Regions from separate parts of the Pseudomonas sp. S2_E02 genome, predicted to be linked through region 3. Evidence: predicted binding sites of a transcription regulator. Region 3 holds the regulator's gene; each other region holds the start of a gene.
The links. Region 3 encodes FliA, which starts transcription of late flagellar genes. Its sites were predicted from a motif close to CTAAAGTTTNNNNNNNNNNNGCCGNTAA; they were not measured.
Positions count from the first base shown of each region.

Region 1: the regulator FliA is predicted to act here: its motif matches at 2,693-2,720, upstream of AB4O01_RS15765 (methyl-accepting chemotaxis protein).
Region 2: the regulator FliA is predicted to act here: its motif matches at 2,106-2,133, upstream of AB4O01_RS19345 (methyl-accepting chemotaxis protein).

Region 1 is NZ_CP162761.1:3,519,561-3,524,667, forward strand. Features, by position in the region: gene AB4O01_RS15755 (NAD(P)/FAD-dependent oxidoreductase) at 1-235, shown strand, start outside; gene AB4O01_RS15760 (HvfA family oxazolone/thioamide-modified RiPP metallophore) at 523-930, shown strand; gene AB4O01_RS15765 (methyl-accepting chemotaxis protein) at 994-2,619, opposite strand; tRNA gene AB4O01_RS15770 (tRNA-Pro) at 2,784-2,860, opposite strand; tRNA gene AB4O01_RS15775 (tRNA-Lys) at 2,958-3,033, opposite strand; tRNA gene AB4O01_RS15780 (tRNA-Pro) at 3,039-3,115, opposite strand; tRNA gene AB4O01_RS15785 (tRNA-Asn) at 3,125-3,200, opposite strand; gene clpB (ATP-dependent chaperone ClpB) at 3,498-5,107, opposite strand, start outside.
Region 2 is NZ_CP162761.1:4,283,069-4,288,175, reverse strand. Features, by position in the region: gene AB4O01_RS19355 (NorM family multidrug efflux MATE transporter) at 1-976, opposite strand, end outside; gene AB4O01_RS19350 (LysR substrate-binding domain-containing protein) at 1,135-2,055, shown strand; gene AB4O01_RS19345 (methyl-accepting chemotaxis protein) at 2,240-4,216, shown strand; gene AB4O01_RS19340 (aldose 1-epimerase family protein) at 4,436-5,107, shown strand, end outside.
Region 3 is NZ_CP162761.1:6,340,552-6,345,658, reverse strand. Features, by position in the region: gene AB4O01_RS28505 (chemotaxis protein CheA) at 1-267, opposite strand, end outside; gene AB4O01_RS28500 (protein phosphatase CheZ) at 322-1,110, opposite strand; gene AB4O01_RS28495 (chemotaxis response regulator CheY) at 1,129-1,500, opposite strand; gene fliA (RNA polymerase sigma factor FliA) at 1,668-2,408, opposite strand; gene fleN (flagellar synthesis regulator FleN) at 2,405-3,235, opposite strand; gene flhF (flagellar biosynthesis protein FlhF) at 3,352-4,692, opposite strand; gene flhA (flagellar biosynthesis protein FlhA) at 4,704-5,107, opposite strand, start outside.

The sequences.
Region 1 (5,107 bases), 2.8 Mb from region 3:
GTACAAGTACACCGACTACGGCTCGCTGATCTCGTTGTCGCGCTTTTCGGCGGTGGGTAACTTGATGGGCAATCTGACCGGCAGCGTGATGCTCGAAGGCTGGCTGGCGCGGATGTTTTACGTGTCGCTGTATCGCATGCACCAGATGGCGCTGTACGGGCCGTTCCGCACGGCGATGCTGATGCTGGGCAGCAAGATTGGTCGTGGCACCGAGCCACGCCTGAAACTGCACTAAAACCTGTGGGAGCGAGCTTGCTCGCGAAAGCTTTTGATCAGTCGCAGCAACATTGACTGACAGAACGCTTTCGCGAGCAAGCTCGCTCCCACAATGTTTTGTGTTGATCGAAAGATCTGTTTCCTACTGTATCCCCGCCCCGCTTTTCCCTCCTTCGCTTACAAACTCCCCCGCTCCGCGACACAGACGCGATACACCGCCACCGCTTAATGGCCACACCCGAGCAACACCTGCTCAGGCAATCGTCCTTAACGTGTGGTTGCACAGCGCAGCCCAGGAGAATGTAAATGTCCCGTACTTCGACCCTCGGTAAAAAATCCATTGGCCTGATCGGCGCCGCGCTGGCGGGCGGCCTGATGTTGTCCGGTTCGGTTTTTGCCGCTCAGCCACTGGCGCAGGGCTACATGGTTGCCTCGGCGGAAACCTCGGTGAAAGCGCCGGAAGGCAAATGCGGTGAAGGCAAATGTGGCGATGCTTCGATGGCCAAGACGGACAGCGACGGTGACGGCAAGGTCTCGCGCGCCGAATTTCTGAAAGTCGCGCCGAAGTCCGATTTCGACAAGATCGACACCAACCATGACGGTTTCATCGACGAACAAGAGGCCTACAACAACGTGAAGGCCAACTTTGAAGCCAACGGCAAGAAGATGCCGAAAGGCCTGTTCGAACACCTGAAAGACCAAGACGGCGCCTGATCGACAATAAAAAACAAGCCGCGCTTCTCCTGAAAGAAACGCGGCTTTTTTACGTCTGCCCGTTTACAACTGGAAGCGCCGTACCATGCCCTGCAAGGCATTGGCCAGTTGCGACAACTCATGGCTGGACGCGCTGGTCTGGTCAGCGCCTGCGGCAGAACGTAACGATAAATCACGAATATTCACCAGGTTGCGATCCACTTCCCGGGCTACTTGCGCTTGTTCTTCAGCTGCGCTGGCGATCACCAGATTGCGCTCATGGATCTCATGCACCGACGCGGTAATGGTTTGCAGCGCCTCACCGGCACGCTCAGCCAAGGCCAGTGTGGTCGTCGCCCGCGCGGTACTGGCCTGCATCGAATCCAGCGCCAGGCTCGAACCGCTGCGCATGCCCTGGACCATCTGCTCGATCTCCTGCGTCGATTGCTGCGTGCGATAGGCCAGCGCGCGTACTTCATCGGCGACTACGGCAAAGCCTCGCCCGCTCTCACCGGCCCGCGCCGCTTCAATCGCCGCGTTGAGCGCCAGCAAATTGGTCTGCTCGGCAATCGCCCGAATCACGTCGAGCACTTTGCCGATGTCCTGCGATTGATTGGCCAGTGATTGCACCAACTCACCGGTCTGTTGCACATCGCTGGCCAGTGCATTGATGGCCGTGGCGGTCTCACTGACGCGCACCTGACCCAGATGCGCCGACTCGCTGGATTGACGGGTCGCGTCAGAAGTCGACACCGCATTGCGTGCGACCTCTTCCACTGCGGCCGTCATCTGGTTGACGGCCGTCGCGGCTTGTTCGATTTCGTTGTTCTGCTGTTGCAGTCCCTGGGTGCTGTCGAGCGTCACCGCATTGAGTTCATCGGCAGCGGTCGCCAGTTGCGTCGCCGAACCGCTGATGCCTTGCAGCGTCTCGCGCAGGTTCTGCTGCATGGTCGCCAACGCTTTGAGCAAGCGACTGACTTCATCGTTGCCATGGGTTTCGATCGGCCGGGTCAGATCCCCCTGCGCGACACTTTCTGCTGCGCTCACGGCGCTGCTGAGCGGACGAACGATACTGCGGGTGAGCATCATCGCCAGTGCCACCGTGGCCAGCGCGGCCAACGCAATAAACAAACTGACAATCGTGCGCGAGTTTTCATAGTGCGCAGCGGACTTCTGGCTTTCGGCGGCGACCTGTTTGGCGAACAGATTCGCCAGGTCGTTGAGTTGTTTGCCGGAGCCATCGACAACGGTTTTCATGTCGACCAGCAACAACCTGGTCAACTCATCACGCTTGCCTTGCTCGGCGAGGGCGAAGGATTGAGCGATACCATTGCGGTACGCGGCGAAGGTCTTTTTGAATTGGTCGTATAGCTGCTGGCCCTCCGGGGTGTCGACCAGTTTGTCGTAGGCGGCGATTTTCTCGCTCAGCTCTTTGTCGCGGGTGTCCATCTGGCTGCGGTAGGTGGCGATATTGTTCGCGTCCTGATCCAGCGCCATACGCAACGAGATGGTGCGGATGCGCAGCATGATCTCGCGGATCTCGTCGCCGCCACGAATGCTCGGCAGCCACTGGTTTTCTACTGCGACTTCACTATCGCGAATGCTCGACATCTGCCCCAGCGCAAACACGCCGAGCAAGGCTACCAACACCGCGATCAGGGCGAACCCCAGGGCTGCCCGGGGAGCAATATTCAACTGACGAAGCAACATGACGAACGCCCTTATTCTTGTATTGGCCAGATTCAAGGGGCGAAAGCCATGGCAGTCCCCTCGTGTTAGCGGGCTATCGGCAGGTTGTATGATGACCTGAAGGGGAAATGAGTTTTTGTCGGACAAAAAAATCCCCGTATCTTTCGATACGAGGATTTTTAATATGGTCGGGGTAAGGGGATTCGAACTCCTGACATCCTGCTCCCAAAGCAGGCGCGCTACCGGACTGCGCTATACCCCGGTAAAAAAAAGGCGACCTTTCAAAGATCGCCTTCTTCGATCAGCGCTTTTGGCCTCTGATCTTAAGATTCGATCCCAGCGCAAACTGGTTTCAAAAATGGTGGGTCGTGTGGGATTCGAACCTACGACCAATTGGTTAAAAGCCAACTGCTCTACCAACTGAGCTAACGACCCAAAAATGGTCGGGGTAAGGGGATTCGAACTCCTGACATCCTGCTCCCAAAGCAGGCGCGCTACCGGACTGCGCTATACCCCGGTTTGAAATTGGCTCCGTGACCAGGACTCGAACCTGGGACCCAATGATTAACAGTCATTTGCTCTACCGACTGAGCTATCACGGAACTACATATTTCAATTTACAACGGTGAAACTTACTGCATCTAGCCACTCGTTCGCATCGCTGCGTTCGTGTGTCTGAGGCGCGCTATTCTACAACCTAGAACACCTCTGTCAACCCCCTAAATTGCTTTCAAGTTAATGATTTGCAACTTATTTCAGATTTCAACTCAGTGAGCTGAGACCGTCTTGGCGACTGACTGCGGGGCGCACTTTACAAGCCTTTTCCTTTGAGTTCAACAGCCTAACGAAAAAAAAGGCCCCACAATGTGGGGCCCTCGTTTTTTCATTGGCGCTCAGGCTTAGTTGAAAACGATTTCGTCGTTCTCGACAGTGCCGGTTGCCGTGTCGCCCGGCATGAAGTGACCCGAGAGGATCAACTGCGCCAGCGGGTTTTCGATCCAGCGCTGAATTGCCCGTTTCAAAGGACGTGCGCCATACACCGGGTCGTAGCCAACGGCGATCAACTTGTCCATCGCCTCTGGACTGAGTTCCAGCTTCAGCTCGCGCTCGGCCAGACGGCTGCGCAGACGGCCCAACTGGATCTCGGTAATGCCCGCGATCTGATCCCGCGCCAAAGGCTCGAAGATCACCACTTCGTCGACCCGGTTGATGAACTCCGGACGGAAGTGCGACGTCAGCGCATCCATGACTGCAGCACGTTGAGCCTCACGATCACCGACCAGTTCCTGGATCTGTACCGACCCCAGGTTCGAAGTCATGACGATCACGGTGTTGCGGAAATCCACCGTACGGCCATGGCTGTCGGTCAGGCGACCATCCTCGAGCACTTGCAGCAAGATGTTGAACACATCCGGGTGCGCCTTCTCGACTTCGTCCAGCAGGATCACCGAATAAGGCTTGCGACGCACCGCCTCGGTCAGGTAACCACCCTCTTCGTAGCCGACGTATCCCGGTGGTGCACCGATCAGGCGAGCCACGGAATGTTTCTCCATGAACTCGGACATGTCGATCCGCACCATCGCCTCTTCCGTATCAAAGAGGAATTCGGCCAGCGCCTTGCACAGCTCGGTTTTACCGACACCGGTCGGGCCGAGGAACATGAACGAGCCGCTCGGACGATTCGGGTCGGACAACCCGGCGCGCGAACGGCGTACCGCGTTGGCGACGGCGACCACGGCCTCTTCCTGACCGATGACCCGTTTGTGCAACAGGCTTTCCATCTTCATCAGCTTGTCGCGCTCGCCTTCGAGCATTTTCGACACCGGGATGCCGGTCCACTTCGACACAACTTCAGCGATTTCTTCTTCAGTCACCTTGCTGCGCAGCAACTGGTTTTCGCTCTTGCCGTGCTGGTCGACCATTTGCAGGCTGCGTTCCAGATCCGGGATCACCCCGTACTGCAATTCAGCCATACGGTTGAGGTCACCTTTACGGCGCGCGGCTTCCAGTTCCTGCCGCGACTGCTCGATCTTCTGCTGAATCTGCGCAGAACCCTGCACCTCGGCTTTTTCCGAGTTCCAGATTTCTTCCAGATCGGAATACTCGCGTTCGAGGCGGACGATTTCTTCCTGGAGTTTCTCCAGACGTTTCATCGCCGCTTCGTCGCTTTCTTTCTTCAGCGCCTGGGATTCCACCTTCAACTGAATCAGGCGACGTTCCAGACGATCGAGCACTTCCGGTTTGGAGTCGATTTCCATGCGGATGCGACTAGCGGCCTCGTCGATCAGATCGATGGCCTTGTCCGGCAACTGCCGGTCAGTGATGTAGCGATGGCTGAGCTTGGCCGCGGCGATGATCGCGCCGTCGGTGATTGCCACCTTGTGGTGAACCTCGTAACGCTCTTTAAGGCCACGCAGGATGGCAATGGTGTCTTCTTCGCTCGGCTCATCCACCAGAACTTTCTGGAAGCGTCGCTCAAGCGCCGCATCCTTCTCTATATATTGGCGGT
Region 2 (5,107 bases), 2.1 Mb from region 3:
TCACCACGGCGCCGAAGACGATCCCGACCCGTCCGGACATCCGCGCATCACTCAGTTGCCCGGCGCCGTAATGCTGGCCGACGCGCATGGTGATCGCGTACGACATCCCCGCCGGCACCATGAATGCCACCGAGACAATTTGCAGGGCAATCTGGTGCGCGCCCAATTGCGTGCTGCCCATGGTGCCCATGCACAGCGCCGCGAAGGCGAACAAACCGACTTCCACCGCGTAGGTGCCGCCGATTGGCAGGCCGAGGCGCCACAGCTCTTTCAGGTACTGTCGGTTGGGTCGCGACAAGCCTTCGCGCAATGGATAAGCGTCATAGGCCGGATGCCGGCGAATATGCCAGGCCAGCGCCAACGCCATGCAATTGGCGACAATCGCTGTGACCAGGCCGATGCCCGTCAGGCCCATTTTCGGCAGACCGAACATGCCGGTGATCAGCGCGTAATTGAGCAGGAAATTCGCCACCGTGCCGGCCAGGCTGATGACCATCACCGGTGTCGCCCGGCCGATTGCACTGGTGAAACCGCGCAGGGCCATGAAACTGAGGTAGCCGGGCAGGGCGAAGGGCAGGGCAATCAGGAATTGCCCGGCCGCGTTGACGTTGGTTTCGGTCTGGCCGAACAGCAGCAACACCGGTTTCAGGTTCCACAGCAGCAACCCGGCGCCCAGCGCCATCAGCCACGCCAGCCACAACCCGGCCTGGGTCAGACGCGCAGCGCCAATGATGTCGCCGGCGCCCTTGCGAATCGCCACCAATGTGCCGACCGCTGCAATCACGCCGATGCAGAAAATCGACACGAACGAGTAAGTCGCCGCACCGAGACCGCCGCCCGCGAGCGCTTCAGGACTCAGGCGCGCCATCATCAACGTGTCAGTCAGCACCATCAACATGTGCGCCAACTGTGAAGCAATCAACGGCCCTGCCAGCCGCAGAATGGCCCAGAGTTCGGTACGCACAGGATGCTGCATGGTCATCACCACTCAATTTCAGAGGGAACAGGAGACCGTCGATTCTCGGCGCTTGGCGGGCTTTGCACAAAGGGATAAAAAGGATGGGTGGCATGATTAAAACTCATCCTAGGTAAACGGTTTAAGATTGGCTTTATCCCGCTATCGGAGCTTTCTGCATGTCTCGTCGTCTTCCTCCCTTGTATGCCCTGCGCGCATTTGAAGCGGCGGCGCGACATAGTTCGTTCACCCGGGCTGCCGAGGAATTGTCGATCACCCAGAGTGCGGTAAGTCGGCATATTCGGACCCTCGAAGATCACTTCGCCTGTCGGCTGTTTCATCGCAGCGGGCGCAATCTGCAACTGACCGAAGCGGCGCGGTTGCTGCTGCCCGGGATCCGCGAAGGCTTCAGTGCGCTGGAGCGGGCCTGCAATACCTTGCGTGCCGAGGACGACATTTTGCGCATGAAAGCGCCCTCGACCCTGACCATGCGCTGGTTGCTCGCGCGCCTGAGTCGCTTCCGCCATTTGCAGCCTGGCAACGAAGTGCAACTGACCAGTGCGTGGATGGACGTCGATTCGGTGGATTTCAACGATGAGCCTTTCGACTGCGCTGTTTTGTTGAGTGACGGGCATTTTCCGCCGGATTGGGAGGCGAGTTTATTGTTTCCCGAAGAGCTGATTCCGGTGGGGGCGCCGAACCTGCTGAATGATCAGCCGTGGGATCTGGCTCGACTGGCTTGCACCGAATTACTTCACCCGACACCGGACCGTCGCGATTGGCGCAGTTGGCTGGAACACATGGGGCTGTCCGATCAGGTGTCACTCAAGGGTGGGCAAGTGTTCGATACCCTCGAATTGGGCATGATCGCGGCGGCGCGCGGGTACGGTGTGTCGATGGGCGACCTGTTAATGGTCGCCGAAGATGTGGCGCAGGGAAGGCTGAGCCTGCCGTGGCCAACCGCGGTCGCCAGCGGCTTGAATTACTACCTTGTGTGGCCAAAGACCCGCCCGGGAGGTGAACGTTTGCGCCGTCTCAGCGACTTTCTGCAAAGCGAAGTCCGCGCCATGGAGTTGCCGGCGGTCGTGCGCTTGAGCTGAAACGTTAGAGCCGCCACAATGCCGGCCTTGTGCCATAACCTTGTTTTCCGCTCAAGTATTTGGATCCACCGCCGAATACGTGCTTGTGGAACCGTCGTGCCGGTATCCACGATTCACCCCCACAACCAGAAAAATTTCCGAGTCGAGATCAAGGAGGATCCCGTGGCTCGGCCAGGAGCTGTCCATGTCTCAACCTCGCGCTCGGATCGCCTCGCAGCTGGGCCTCGCGCTCGCTGTAATACTGGCGATAGTTATCAGTGGCAGTACGGTGTTCGCCTTGCGTTCGCTGGACTCCGCCAACCTCGCCACTCGTGAAGAGCATCTGGCCAGTGAGGCGCGGCTGCTGGCCGACCAACTGAGCACCTTCCACGGCACGCTGCGTGAAAGCACCCAGCGCCTGAGCGGGCTGTTCGAGAAGCGCTTTAGCGCAGGTCTGAGCATTCACCCGAGTGAGCCGGTGAATGTTGCCGGCACCCAGACCCCGGGTCTGCATCTGGGCAGCGAAGTGCTGAACAACAACTTCAAGGAAGTCGACGAGTTCAAGCAGATGACCGCCGGCGTCGCCACACTGTTCGTGCGCAGCGGCGAAGACTTCATCCGCGTCAGCACTTCGCTGACCAAACAGGATGGCACCCGTGCCATCGGCACCTTGCTCGATCACGCGCACCCGGCCTACGCGAAGTTGATGGCGGGGCAGGGTTACGTCGGTCGCGCCTTGCTGTTCGATCGCTCCTACATGACCCAATACACCCCGGTGCGCGATGGCAGCGGCAAGGTGATTGCGGTGCTGTTCGTCGGCTTCGATTACACCGACGCGCAGAACATCCAGTTCGATAACCTCAAGCGCTTCCGCATTGGCCAGAGCGGTTCGCTGGCGTTGCTCGACGAGCAAAACAAATGGCTGGTCGCGCCGGCGGGGGTGCAGGCGCTGGACCAAGCCGTTCCGGTGATCAAAGGTTTGGCTGCAAAGCCGGGCAAGGGTGAGTTCTGGAGCGACACCTCGGAAGATTTCTACAGCATTGCCGTGCCGTTCGATGGCGGGCCATGGTCGGTCGTGGCGAGCATGCCGAAAGCCGAGATCCGCGCGGTGACCTGGAGCGTGGGTACGCAACTGGCCATTGGCAGTCTGTTGGCGATGCTGCTGGCGGTCGGATCTGTGGTCTGGCTGCTGCGCAGCAAACTGGCGCCTCTGGGGGATCTGGTGCGTCAGGCCGAGGCCTTGGGCGCCGGTGATCTGAGCGTTCGCCTGAACGTATCGAGCAACGATGAAATCGGTCAGTTGTCGCGCGCGTTCAACCAGATGAGCCAGGCGCTGTCGACCATGGTCGAGCACATCCGCCGCTCTTCGGAAGAGGTCAATAGCCGTGCCCAGGCCCTGTCCGGTTTGTCCGGTGGTGCGTATGAAGGCATGGAGCAACAATCTGGCGAAATCACCAGCATGGCCGGCGCGGTGGAAGAGTTCAGTGCGACGTCGTTGAACATCGCCGACAACATGGGCGCGACCCAGCGTCTGGCGCAGGAAAATGCCCAGCAAACGCAGATTGGCCGCAGCTCGATGGAAGAAGCGTCGTCCTCGCTGGAGCAAATCGCTGGCGCCCTGAATAGCACTGCGACGGTGATCAACACCCTTGGCCAGCGCTCGCAGGAGATCGGCGGCATCGTGGGTGTGATCACCTCGATCGCCGAGCAGACCAACCTTCTGGCACTTAACGCAGCAATCGAAGCTGCCCGTGCCGGTGAGCAGGGTCGTGGCTTTGCTGTGGTGGCCGATGAGGTGCGCAGCCTGGCCTCGCGTACTCGTCAGGCGACTGATGAAATTTCCAGCATGATCCACAGCATCCAGCAGGAAACCGGCAACGCGATCAGCACCATGGAGCAGGGCAATGTGCTGATGCAGGAAGGCTTGTCGCGCAACGCCAACGTGGCGTCGGCGCTGGCGCGAATCGATGAACAGAGCCGTTCGGCGGGACAGCAGTTTGCCGCGATTACCACGGCCACTCAGGAGCAGAGCAGCACCGCGACGTTGTTGAGCAGCAATTTGCAGAGCATTGCGCTGGCCAACAGTGAGCAGCGTGAGGTTGTGTCGAACCTGGCGGTGACGGCTAAAGAGCTGGAGAAACTGGCGGCGGATTTGCGTTCCGAGGTTGATCGCTTCCGTTGATACAGCCTTGATATAGCTTTCGCGAGCAAGCTCGCTCCCACATTTTCCGGGGTAGCTCACAAATTGTGTGAACACCCGAAAACCTTGTGGGAGCGAGCTTGCTCGCGAATGCATCCATGCCAATTCTTGATAAATCACACGATCGCAAGCTCCGCTACACTTGCTGAAACGTTTCCGCAGCGCTATAAAAATGGCACAACTCCAATAAAGGCTGCTGCCATGACCCCGCTCAAACTCGCCGTCGCCCTCGGCGCATTCTCTGCTGCTTCCCACGCCATGGCTTGGGATTACGTCCTTCTCGATACCAACAAGCCCGCGCAAAACTGGACCATCACCAGTGAGCAGCTCGGCGTGAAAACCGCCAAACCCTTCTCCGTGAGCCTGCGTACCTTGCACGGTGGGCGGCAGGAAGGCGTCAGCATTGTTGATATCGATAACGGCACAATGAAACTCTCGGTGGTGCCCACCCGAGGCATGAACGTCTTGCAGGCTTCTGTCGGCGACGTGCGGATGGGTTGGGATTCGCCGGTCAAGGACGTGGTCAACCCGGCCTTTATCGAGCTCAACGGGCGTGGTGGGCTGGGTTGGCTGGAGGGCTTCAATGAACTGGTCGCCCGCTGCGGTTACGAATGGGTCGGCCATCCCGGCATCGACAATGGCGAACTGCTGACCTTGCACGGCCGCGCCGCCAACATCCCGGCCAGCGCCGTCACCCTGCACATCGATGAAAAGCCGCCCTACGCCATCAGCCTGCGCGGCGAGCTGAAGGAGCAGGCGTTCAAGAAAGTCGATTTCTCGGTCGTCACCGAGCTGGTCACCGAACCCGGCACTGCGCGTTTCGCCCTCAATGACACGCTGACCAACAACGGTGATTATCCGAAGGAATACCAG
Region 3 (5,107 bases):
CATCAGTTCTGCATCAACGCGACGCTCACCCTTGCGCAGGATGTCGAACACGTTTTCGGCGATGTGACAGCACTCCACCAGCTCGTTGAGCTGAAGGAAGCCGGCGCCCCCTTTTACAGTGTGGAAACCGCGAAAAATTGCGTTGAGCAGATCTGCGTCATCCGGACGGCTTTCCAGCTCGACCAGTTGTTCGGACAGTTGCTCAAGAATCTCGCCGGCCTCAACCAGGAAATCCTGAAGGATCTCTTCATCGGCGCCGAAGCTCATTAATGGGGTGCTCCTACAGGTCTAAAAACCCAAAAAACCTAAAATTCCACAACTCTAGAATCCGAGGCTGGATAACAAATCGTCCACATCGTCCTGACCGGACACAACGTCTTCTCGTTTATCGGCATGAATCTGCGGACCTTCACCCTGCGAGAGATGTTTTTGTGGATCTTTTTCTGCAAGCATCGCGGCGCGGTCATGTTCGATGCCCGCAAAGCGGTCGACCTGACTGGCCATGAGCACGAGTTTGAGCAAATTGCTTTCGACTTCGGTGACCAGTTGGGTCACACGCTTGATCACCTGACCGGTCAGGTCCTGGTAATCCTGGGCCAGCAGGATGTCGTTGAGATTGCTCGACACCGCACGGTTGTCCGTGCTGCTGCGTGACAGAAAACCGTCGACCCGGCGCGCCAGCTCGCGGAACTCTTCAGCCCCGACCTCGCGACGCATGAAGCGACCCCAATCGGCGCTCAAGGTCTGCGCTTCATCAGCCAGACTGTTGACCACCGGCGTGGCGCTTTCCACCAGATCCATGGTGCGGTTGGCCGCGGCTTCTGTCAGCTTGACCACATAGCCCAGGCGTTCGGTGGCGTCGGTGATTTGCGACACTTCCTCGGCCTGCGGCATGTTCGGATCGATCTGGAAGTTGACGATCGCACTGTGCAGTTCACGTGTGAGCTTGCCGACTTCCTGGTACAGGCCACGGTCACGGGTCTGATTGAGCTCATGGATCAGTTGCACAGCGTCGCCGAACCTGCCTTTTTCAAGGCTTTCGACCAGTTCGACCGCGTGTTTTTTCAGGGTCGACTCGAAATCGCCCTGTGAAGATTCGTTATGCTCCATAGCTCCCCCGCGCGTTCATCAGCCGATGCGTTCGAAAATCTTCTCGATTTTGTCTTTCAACGCCTGAGCCGTGAAAGGTTTGACTACGTAGCCGTTTACACCAGCCTGAGCGGCTTCAATGATCTGCTCGCGCTTGGCTTCTGCAGTCACCATCAGCACTGGCAAGTGCTTGAGTTTTTCATCGGCACGCACGTGACGCAGCAGGTCGATACCGGTCATGCCCGGCATGTTCCAGTCCGTTACCAGAAAGTCGATGCTTCCGCTGTTGAGCACTGGAATGGCAGTCACGCCATCATCCGCCTCGACAGTGTTGGTGAACCCCAGATCACGCAGCAGGTTCTTGATGATCCGCCGCATCGTTGAGAAGTCATCAACGATGAGGATTTTCATGTTCTTGTCCAATTCGACCTCCAAGCAGTCTTAAACGCGCCCAGCACCTGGACGCGCCATTTCAATCATTCCGGCGTAGCACTCGAAGACTGTCTGGAGCACAACAGAGCAAGACCGGTGCCGTTCATCACCGCACCAGCCTCGTTCGCAGTGTCCCCACACTGCCTTCAGCGCGCTCGCCACTCCCCCAAACGCCCCCGCAAACGGGCCGCGCACTGGCTGTGTAACTGGCTGACCCGCGATTCACTGACGCCAAGGACTTCACCGATCTCCTTGAGGTTCAGCTCTTCGTCGTAGTACAGCGCCAACACCAGTCGCTCACGCTCCGGCAAATTGGCAATCGCGTCCGCCAACGCTGCCTGGAAACGTTCATCTTCCAGATCGCGTGACGGCTCCATATGAGCACTCGCGCCATCCTCGTGCAGCCCTTCGTGTTCGCCGTCCTGCAACAGGTCGTCGAAACTGAACAGGCGACTGCCCAAGGTGTCATTCAAAATCCCGTAGTAATCGTCGAGACTCAATTGGAGTTCGGCCGCAACCTCGTGATCTTTAGCATCACGGCCGGTTTTAGCTTCAATTGAGCGAATCGCGTCGCTGACCATACGGGTATTGCGGTGAACCGAGCGTGGCGCCCAGTCCCCTTTGCGCACTTCGTCGAGCATCGCGCCGCGGATTCGTATGCCCGCGTACGTTTCGAAACTGGCGCCTTTGCTGGCGTCGTATTTGGTCGAGACTTCAAGCAGGCCGATCATCCCGGCCTGGATCAGGTCTTCGACCTGCACACTCGCCGGCAAGCGCGCCAGCAAGTGGTAGGCAATGCGTTTGACCAGTGGCGCGTAACGCTCGATCAACTCGTACTGCGCGTCACGTGCCGACTTCTTGTAGTAGTTCATACCGCTTGCGGTCATAGCACGGGCCCTGCCGTTTGCTGCACGAGGCGCTCGACGAAAAACTCAAGGTGGCCACGCGGGTTGGCGGGCAGCGGCCAGGTGTCGACCTTCTGCGCGATCGCCTTGAACGCCAGCGCGCACTTGGAACGCGGAAAGGCTTCGTACACCGCGCGCTGCTTCTGCACCGCTTTACGCACGCTTTCGTCGTAAGGCACGGCGCCGACGTATTGTAGGGCCACGTCAAGGAAGCGATCCGTGACCTTGGTCAACTTGGCGAACAGGTTGCGCCCTTCCTGCGGGCTCTGCGCCATGTTGGCGAGGACGCGGAAGCGGTTCATGCCGTAATCGCGGTTGAGCAGTTTGATCAGCGCGTAGGCGTCAGTGATCGAGGTCGGCTCATCGCAGACCACCAGCAACACTTCTTGCGCGGCGCGAACAAAACTGACTACCGAGTCACCAATACCCGCAGCGGTATCGATCACCAGTACATCGAGATTGTCACCGATGTCGCTGAACGCCTGAATCAGGCCGGCATGTTGCGCCGGGCTCAGGTGCACCATGCTCTGGGTGCCGGACGCCGCCGGCACGATGCGAATGCCACCAGGGCCTTGCAACAGCACGTCGCGCAGCTCGCACCGGCCTTCGATGACGTCGGCCAGCGTGCGTTTAGGGGTCAGCCCCAACAATACGTCAACGTTCGCCAGACCCAGGTCGGCGTCCAGCAGCATGACCCGACGGCCAAGCTCTGCCAGCGCCAGCGACAAGTTCACTGACACGTTAGTCTTGCCGACGCCACCTTTGCCGCCGGTCACCGCGATCACCTGTACGGGATGCATGCTGCCCATGTTATTTCTTTACCTTGTCTTGCATAGACGGAGGCCACATTACTGGCTGCGCGTTCACAACCGGAACAATGCATGGCAGACCATCGATGTAGGTACAAAAACTGTTCATGAATACCTCAGCCTACCTGCTTGGTCGGGCTGTGATAGATATCAGCGAACATGTCAGCCATGGCTTCTTCGCTGGGTTCTTCCTGCATTTGCACGCTGACGGCGCGGCTGACCAGTTGATGACGGCGCGGCAGATGCAAATCATCCGGAATCCGTGGGCCATCGGTCAGGTACGCGACCGGCAATTCATGACTGATCGCCAGGCTCAACACTTCGCCAAGGCTGGCCGTTTCATCCAGTTTAGTCAGGATGCAGCCGGCAAGCCCGCAACGCTTGTAACTGTGATAAGCGGCGGTTAGAACCTGTTTCTGGCTGGTGGTTGCCAAGACCAGATAATTTTTTGAACGAATGCCACGCCCGGCCAGACTTTCCAGCTGCATGCGCAGGGCCGGATCGCTGGCTTGCAGGCCGGCAGTATCGATCAATACCACGCGTTTGCGCAGCAGTGGATCCAGCGCTTGCACCAGCGATTGGCCCGGATCGACATGGGTCACTGGCACATTGAGAATGCGGCCCAGCGTCTTCAGTTGTTCCTGAGCGCCGATACGGAAACTGTCCATGCTCACCAGCGCGACATTCTGCGCGCCGTATTTCAGCACATAACGCGCGGCCAGCTTGGCGAGTGTAGTGGTCTTGCCCATGCCGGCAGGACCGACCATGGCAATGATACCGCCCTCTTCCAGTGGCTCGACTTCCGGTACGGCAATCATCCGGGCCAGATGCGCGAGCAGCATGCGCCAAGCCTGACGCGGTTCTTCGATATCAGTGATCATCGCCAGCAGATCGCGCGACAACGGGCCGGACAGGCCGATACGTTGCAGACGGCGATACAGGTTGGCTTGCGCCGGACGGCTGCCTTGCAGCTGATTCCAGGCCAGGGTGCCGAGCTGAACTTCCATCAGCTCGCGCAGGCTGTTCAATTCAAAGCGCATCGAATCCAGTGCACGCGGATCGATACCACCGGAGGACTGCGCAGGTGCCGGGGCCGGACGCGCCGGAGCGGCGTAAGTCGGCTCGGTCAGCGGTTCAGCGGCGGTCAGCGGCAGGCCGGCGGTCAACGGCAGCCCGGCGAAAATCTGGCGATTGCTATTGCCATCGGCTTCGCCACGCAGGCTCAACTCGGCCTGAGCGGTGACGATGCGCGACTGGGTCTTGCGCAGTTCGTCCTCGAGCTCCATGTTCGGAACCCGTGGCGCCAGCGCCGACAATTTGTAATCCAGTGCCGCCGTCAGCTCGACACCGCCGGCAATGCGGCGGTTGCCAATGATGGCGGCATCAGCGCCCAGCTCATCACGAACCAGCTTCATGGCCTGACGCATATCGGCGGCAAAGAAACGCTTAACTTGCATAAACCACTACCTCAGCCGTTGGGCCCTACTGTCGCAACGATGGTCACTTGCTTGTTGTCCGGTATTTCCTGGTAGGCCAGCACATGCAGTCCAGGGACGGCGAGGCGGCCAAAGCGCGAGAGCATCGCGCGGATCGGGCCGGCGACCAAAAGGATCACCGGCTGCCCTTGCATTTCCTGACGCTGCGCCGCTTCGATGAGCGAACGCTGCAGCTTCTCGGCCATGCTTGGCTCCAGCAGAACGCCCTCTTCCGAGCCTTGTCCTGCCTTCTGCAGACTATTGAGCAATATTTGTTCCAACCTTGGTTCCAAGGTGATCACAGGCAGCTCCGACTCAGTGCCTACAATGCTTTGGACGATGGCGCGAGATACGCCGACCCGCACAGCAGCCACCAGCGCGGCGGTATCTTGACTCT